2 regions of the Pseudarthrobacter sp. L19 genome follow, and region 1 is predicted to be linked to the other one. Evidence: predicted binding sites of a transcription regulator. Region 1 holds the regulator's gene; the other holds the start of a gene.
What was found. The regulator LexA, encoded in region 1, represses DNA repair genes until DNA is damaged. The targets are predictions, from matches to a motif close to TCGAACANNTGTTCGA.
Positions count from the first base shown of each region.

Region 2: ACRQ5B_RS14865 (LexA family protein) is a predicted target of LexA. The motif match lies at 1,382-1,397, and genes of this name have one in related genera.

Region 1 is NZ_CP193935.1:34,206-37,612, forward strand. Features, by position in the region: partial or broken gene ACRQ5B_RS00180 (LysM peptidoglycan-binding domain-containing protein) at 1-273, opposite strand, end outside; gene lexA (transcriptional repressor LexA) at 889-1,638, shown strand; partial or broken gene ACRQ5B_RS00190 (ATP-dependent DNA helicase) at 1,750-3,407, opposite strand, start outside.
Region 2 is NZ_CP193935.1:3,109,844-3,113,250, reverse strand. Features, by position in the region: partial or broken gene ACRQ5B_RS14870 (Y-family DNA polymerase) at 1-927, opposite strand, end outside; gene ACRQ5B_RS14865 (LexA family protein) at 937-1,368, opposite strand; gene ACRQ5B_RS14860 (Vgb family protein) at 1,527-2,753, shown strand; gene ACRQ5B_RS14855 (GNAT family N-acetyltransferase) at 2,756-3,274, opposite strand; gene ACRQ5B_RS14850 (L-threonylcarbamoyladenylate synthase) at 3,322-3,407, opposite strand, start outside.

The sequences.
Region 1 (3,407 bases):
GCAGGACCGGTGCGGCGTCGAGGTTGTTCAGCTGCACGATCTCGGCGACTACGTCCCGGGGATCCCGTTTCGGGTCGACGGTGCCGGCGATGGTCCACAGGGACTCCCCGGTTGCACGGTCACAGTGACCGTCGGGGTGGTGGCCAGCGATGCCGGGGAATCGGCGGCCTTCGCCGGCGCGGTCAGGAAGCCGGCCAGGGACAGCAGCAGGGCCGCCAGCAGGATCAGGGGCAGTCCGAAGAAGACGAAGCGTCCCCGCCGGGTCAGCCGCAAAGGTGCCTGGGCCGAAGTGTGGGCCCGGCGGACAGCGGATGGGCTCCCGGCGGTGGCGTAAGCGTCGGCAGGGGCCGCGAACGGAGCCACCGCCCCGGAGAAGGCCGTGGTGGAATCCGGCACGAGATACAGTGCCGGCCGCCCGGCGTCGGAAAACTGCGAACCGGCGAAAGCGCTTCTTGCTGACATGAACTGAGCCCTCCTGGACTTGTCGTTGCCGCCCGGCGTACTCCTCGTACTTGCCGCCAACCGGCTGAACCATCGATCGCTTCGAACACAAAGCCGAAAGCGGCTGTGGTTCTCCACTCGCATTCTTCGAACACATATTCGAATCCTGCTGTTCCCTTTTTAGCACCTATGAACGAACTCTGTCGAGACTCGCTAGAACAAATGTTTGAAAAACACCGGCGGCTGACCTATTTTTGAAGCACGGAACCGGTCCTTTGGGGGACCCGCACTCCGCACCTGCAGTCTGAAACCTGTCGAACACCCGCCAGTGGTGATCAAGAGCAGTCAAACGGCAGGCACTGACATTTTTAGGATTCGCAGCAATCGGGCCGCTTCACTCGGTCCGCCGGCCACGGATCCGCACCACGAACGGAAGGCATGGCGACCATGGCAGCACAAGCCACCGGCGGGAGGGCAACCCGGCGCGGCGCCCAGCCTGCCCGGGCGCCCAAGAGCCTCACGGTCCGTCAGAAGAAGATCCTCGAAACCATCCAGCGGTCCGTGACGGACAACGGCTATCCGCCGTCGATGCGCGAGATCGGGGACACGGTGGGGCTGGCCAGCCTCTCCAGCGTGACCCACCAGCTCTCCCAGCTGGAGAAGCTGGGCTACCTGCGCCGGGATCCCAAGCGTCCCCGGGCCATGGAAGTGCTGATGCCGCTGACTCTGGATGAGAGGTCCACCCCGATTTCCGGCGTCGAACAGCCCCGCGGGCTAAAGGCCGTCGGCGGACTCGCCGTGTCGGAGCTGGCCAGCGCCACGGATACGGCAATGGTGCCGTTTGTGGGCCGGATCGCCGCCGGTGGTCCGATCCTGGCCGACCAGGTGGTGGAGGACGTCCTCCCGCTGCCCCGCCAGCTCGTGGGCCACGGTGAGTTGTTCATGCTCAAGGTCGCGGGTGACTCCATGATCGACGCCGCGATCTGCGACGGGGACTGGGTGGTGGTGCGCCGCCAGAACGACGCCGTCAACGGCGACATCGTGGCCGCCCTTCTGGATGACGACGCCACGGTCAAGACATTCCGGCAGCGCGACGGTCACACCTGGCTGCTGCCGCAGAACACCCAGTACGAACCGATCCTGGGCGACCACGCCGTCATCATGGGCAAGGTCGTCTCGGTCCTGCGCTCCCTGTAGCGCCCCTCGGGGCACGCCGACGGCCAGTGCCCGGCCGAACGCCCCGACCCGAGGACCCGACGCCTGGACCTAAGGACCGCATATCCCGGTCGACCACCCCTGCCCCGGGGCCTACGTCCCCTGCGCAGCCTCTTTCGCGAGCCGCTCCAGCGACGCGACGGCCACCGCCGGGTCCGTGGTGGCCCAAAACGGCGGGAGCGCGGCCCGGAGGAACCCGCCGTAGCGCTCGGTGGACAGTCGTGAGTCCAGCACCGCCACCACACCGCGGTCCGACGTCGAGCGGATCAGCCGGCCCGCGCCCTGCGCCAGCCGGATCGCCGCGTGCGTGGCCGAGACGCTCATGAAGCCGTTGCCGCCGGCCTGCGCCACGGCCCGGGACCGGGCTGTCATCAGCGGATCGTCCGGCCGCGGGAACGGGATCCGGTCGATCACCACCAGCCGGCAGGAGGTGCCGGGCACGTCGACGCCCTGCCACAGGGACATGGTGCCGAAGAGGCAGGTGTCCGGTTCGTCCGCGAACTGCTTGACCAGCGCCGTCATGGTGGATTCGCCCTGGCAGAGGATGCTCAGGCCCAGCCGCGGCCGGAGGGCGTCGGCTGCCTCCTCCGCGGCGCGCCGGGAGGAGAAGAGGCAGAGCGCGCCGCCGCCGGAGGCGCGGATCAGCTTCTCGAGCTCGTCCAGGGCCTCGGGCGCGGTCCCCCGGCCCGGTTTGGGCAGGTGCTTGGCGACGTAGAGGATGCCCTGCTTGGGGTATTCGAACGGGGACCCGACGTCGACGCCGGTCCAACTGGGGGCTCCGGGACCCACAAGGCCCAGGCCCCCGGCGGCCGGTTCGAAGGCCGATCCGATGGCGAGGGTGGCCGAGGTCAGCACCACGGTGTGGTCCGCAAACAGGCCCTCCCGCAGCCGCCCGGCCACGCTGAGCGGGGCGATGTTGATCAGCGCGGGCGCCGAATCGTCCGGCTGTGAGTAGCCCTGCTGCGGGTCGAAGGTGCTCTGCCGCGAGAACCACACCACCTCGCGGTTTTCCCGGGCAGCGAGCAGGCGTTCGCAGAGCTCCAGGATCACCATCAGCCGGGAGCGCGCAAGCTGCCGGCCGCCGTCGGCCGTGGTGGAGCCGTCCCCTTGGAGTCGGAAAGCGCCGCACGGCAAGCATCCCGGAGCTGGTCCACGCAGTCGAGCTGTTCGCTGTTTAGGCCGTTGGGCATCAGCCCGCCGGGAACCCCCGCGACGGCGAGCTCGAGGTTCGCGGCGGCGTTGTTCAGCGCATCCACGGTGATGCCGGTGTGTTTGCGGGCGCCCGAGGCGGCGGCGTGGACCATGGCCACGGAGAGCTGGCCGGAGACGGCCCCGGTGACCCGGTCCTGGAGTTCGTGCGCCTCGTCCACGACGACGACGTCGTATTCGGGCAGCACGGCCAGGCCCTCGAAGGCGCTTACGGCCAGCATGGCGTGGTTGGTGACCACGACGTCGGCGTCGGTTGCGTCCTGGCGCGCCAGTTCGCTGAAGCATTCTGCGGCCAGCGGACACTTCTGAGCGCCGAGGCATTCCATGGCGGTAACGGACACCTGCCGCCAGGCGCGGTCGGTCACGCCGGGGAGCAGTTCGTCGCGGTCGCCGGTGGCCGTGTCCTCGGCCCATTCCCGGAGCCGGACCACTTCCCGGCCCAGCTGCGAGGAGGGGCCGCCCATGGCGGCGGCAAAGTGCGGGACCGAGGTGTCCTCACCCAGGGAGAAGAGCTGACCCTCGGCGGGTTCCTCGGATGGGAA
Region 2 (3,407 bases), 380 kb from region 1:
GGCGTTGAAGTGCGAGGTGCCAGCGAACGCGGTGAGGAGCTTCGCCTGCAGTCCGTGCCGGGCGAGGCGGGCGGAGGCCTGCTGCCCGTAGACGCTCAGGACCTGCCGGAACCCGGCGGCCGAGGTCAGCGGGGTGGAGAAGGAGCGGGAGAAGATCAGCTGATCGCGTCCGATGCGTTCCTCTTCCATCGGGATGCACGGGATGCCCTGTAGTTCCAGGACGGTGCGCATCATGACCACGGAGAACCGGTCGCGGATCATCACCGGGTCCGCGCGGGCCAGGTCCAGGATCGAGTGGATGCCCAGGGCGTTGAGCCGCCTGGTCAGCCGTGTGGCGACGCCCCAGATTTCGATCACCGACAGGCTTCGCATCAGGCGCTCGCGGGCGGCGGCGGGCACGGACTCCCAGTGGCAGACGCCGTCGAAGGCAGAATTGTTCTTGGCCCACTTGTTCGCCAGCTTCGCCAGCGTCTTGGTGGGGGCGATGCCGACGCAGACGGGCACGCCGACGTTGCGCCGCACCGCCGCCTTCATCTGTCCGCCCAGCTCCAGCAGTTCCGCGGGCGTGCCCTTGACCCCCAGGAACGCCTCGTCGATGCTGTACACCTCCAGCCAGGCGGAGAACCGGCCCAGCAGCTCCATCACGCGGGCGCTGATGTCGCCGTAGAGTTCGTAATTGCTGGACAGCGCCACCAGTCCCCACTCCCTGGCCCGCGGGGCGAGCTTGAACCACGGCTCGCCGAGGGCAATCCCCAGCCGCTTCGCCTCGGGTGACCGCGTGACGGCGCAGCCATCGTTGTTGGACAGCACGACGACGGGACGGCCCTCCAGGGCGGGGTTGAAGGCCCGCTCGGCGGACGCGTAGAAGCAGTTGACGTCCACGTGGGCGATCTGGGGCAGCTGCCGCATCGGAGCGGGCCTGGCCATGACGGCCGCCTAGACCACGTGGAGGCAGCGCGTGGCGACGCCCCAGACCACGAGTTCGGACAGGGACGGAACCCGGATGTCCGGGTAGGCCGGGTTCTCGGCCTGCAGCACCACTCCGTTGCGGGTGATCCTTAGCCGCTTGATGGTCAGCTCGCCGTCCAGGACGGCGACGACGACGGATCCGTCCACGGGTGTCAGCGCCCGGTTGACGATCAGTTCGTCCCCGTCGCTGATCCCCGCGCCCTCCATGGAGTCCCCGGAGACCCGGACCACGTAGGTGCTGGTGATGTCCTTGATCAGGTGTTCGTTCAGGTCGATGCGGCCGTCGAAGTAGTCCTGCGCGGGCGAGGGATAGCCGGCCGCCACCGGGACCGGCGAGATCAGCACCGAGAGGAGGGAAGTGCCCGCGTCTATCACGCGGGGTCCGATAATTGCGCCCACAACACACCTTAGTTCGAATATATGTTCGAATCTAAGTGTAAGCCCGGGGGCGGACATTGGACCGGGGAAACCCTTCGGTAGTAGGCTTCGGGGGTTGGCCGCGCCGGGCGGCCCACTGTTTGGGGGTAGTGGTGGCACGAGGACGTTGGCTGGCGGTTGTGGCTGTGGGAGCTGCCCTGTGCGGCGGGGCAGGGCAGGCCGTTGCGGCGCAGGATGCCGCGGCGCCGGCTGCCTTGGCGCCGGCGGAGGTGGTATCGACGGGCGGGACGCCGGTCGACGTCATCGTTGGCCCGGACGGAACCGCGTACATCGGCGGCTACAACGGCTTTGGCGGGGTCCTGGTGATTCCGCCCGGCGAGCCGGGTCCTACGCGCAGGATCACGACCGGCCCCAACGTGGCCGGACTGGCCCTGGGACCGGACGGAACGCTCTACGTGGCCCAGCAGCTGGGCGGCTCCGTCGGCGGGGCCGAGATCGGCGTCGTGCCTCCGGGCGGGGCAGCCGTCGCCCGGACCATCCCGGTGTCGAGGGGCAACCACCTGATAGCCGCCGGTCCCGACGGCAAAGTGTACGTGCCGAACCCGGAGAACAAGTCGGTGCTTGTCCTTGCTGCCGGCGGCACGGCGGTGGACCATGTCATCGGCGTCGGGGCGGGACCGGTGGAAGTCGCCGTCGGCCCGGACGGCACTGCCTACGTGGTCAACCAGATCGAGGGCACGGTCTCGATCGTTCCCGCCGGCCAGGCCGCGGCATCCCACACGATTCCCACCGGGACAGTGGCCAGCACGACGGAGAATCCCCACGGCATCGCCGTCGCCCCGGACGGCACGGTCTACGTCACGAACATCAGCACGAACAAGGTTGCGGTCATCGGGACGGGGGCGGACCGGGTGGGCTACACCATCTATGTCCCCGGCGGCCCCACCGAGGCGGCGCTCGGACCCGACGGGACGCTTTACGTGTCGAGTGTCCTCACCCCGGGGATATCGGTGATCAAGCCCGGTTCCAGGACCGTCGATTCCACCATCCCGACCGAGGGACAACCCGGGCACCTCGCGGTGGCCCCGGACGGCAGCATCATCGCGGCGACGCCGGGCACCGGCCTGGGCAACGGATCGGTCTCCCGCTACGCGCCGCCGGCGCCGGTACCGGCATCGGCTTCTGGGGGCTCGGCCGGCCCCAAGGCAGGGAACGGCACAGGAGTGGGGAACGACGCCGCGGTGGGGAATGCCGCCGGGCCCTCACCGTGGAGTTCGCCCGGCGCCGTAGCGGGTGCAGGCGGCGCGGCGGTGATCGTCGTCGCCGCCCTGGTGCTGTTGCTGGGCCGACGTCGTTCTACCGGAGTCACAAGATCCGACGGCGACGTTACCGCCGAACAGGCGTAGCGCTAGGCCGTCTCGATCCAGTAGCGGCGCTTGCCGTTCCGGGTGTCCTCGTAGGCGCCGCCGTTCCTTTCGATCGTGGCGCGGGAGCCCACGTTGTCCTCGTCGCAGGTCAAGAGTGCCCGCTCGATTCCCAGGCCGCGGGCGATCGGCAGGGCTTCCGCCAGGGCTGACGCGGCATGACCGCGCCTCCGCGCCGACGGACGAACGCTGTAGCCGATGTGCCCCACCTCGTTGAGGAGGAACTCGTTCAGGTGGTGGCGGACCGCGAGTGAACCGACGAATTCGCCGCCCTCCACAATCCAGAGATACGTGCAGGGCACATAGCCGGGCTTCCGCGGAGTCTCCGGTCGCGCGTCCCGGCGCAGAGCCTCAACAAAATCGGCGAACGCGGCGGAACCCGTCAGGTCCGCGTCGGGCCGATGCTCCATCCCGCCGCCATCCTGGTGCGCGCCGTCGAACTCGGCGAAGGCCTCCAGCCAGGAGGCGTGGTACGTGGTGTCGGGTGCGGTAAGGCGGGCCATTCCCCGATCCTAGCCGGGCCGGGGTGTAACCCTGTGAACCCGTGCGGCTACTCGAAGCGGGACGGATCGCCCATGCCGCGGCGGACCACCTCGGCGGCACCGCCGGAGAAGTCGATCACGGTGGTCGGTTCCG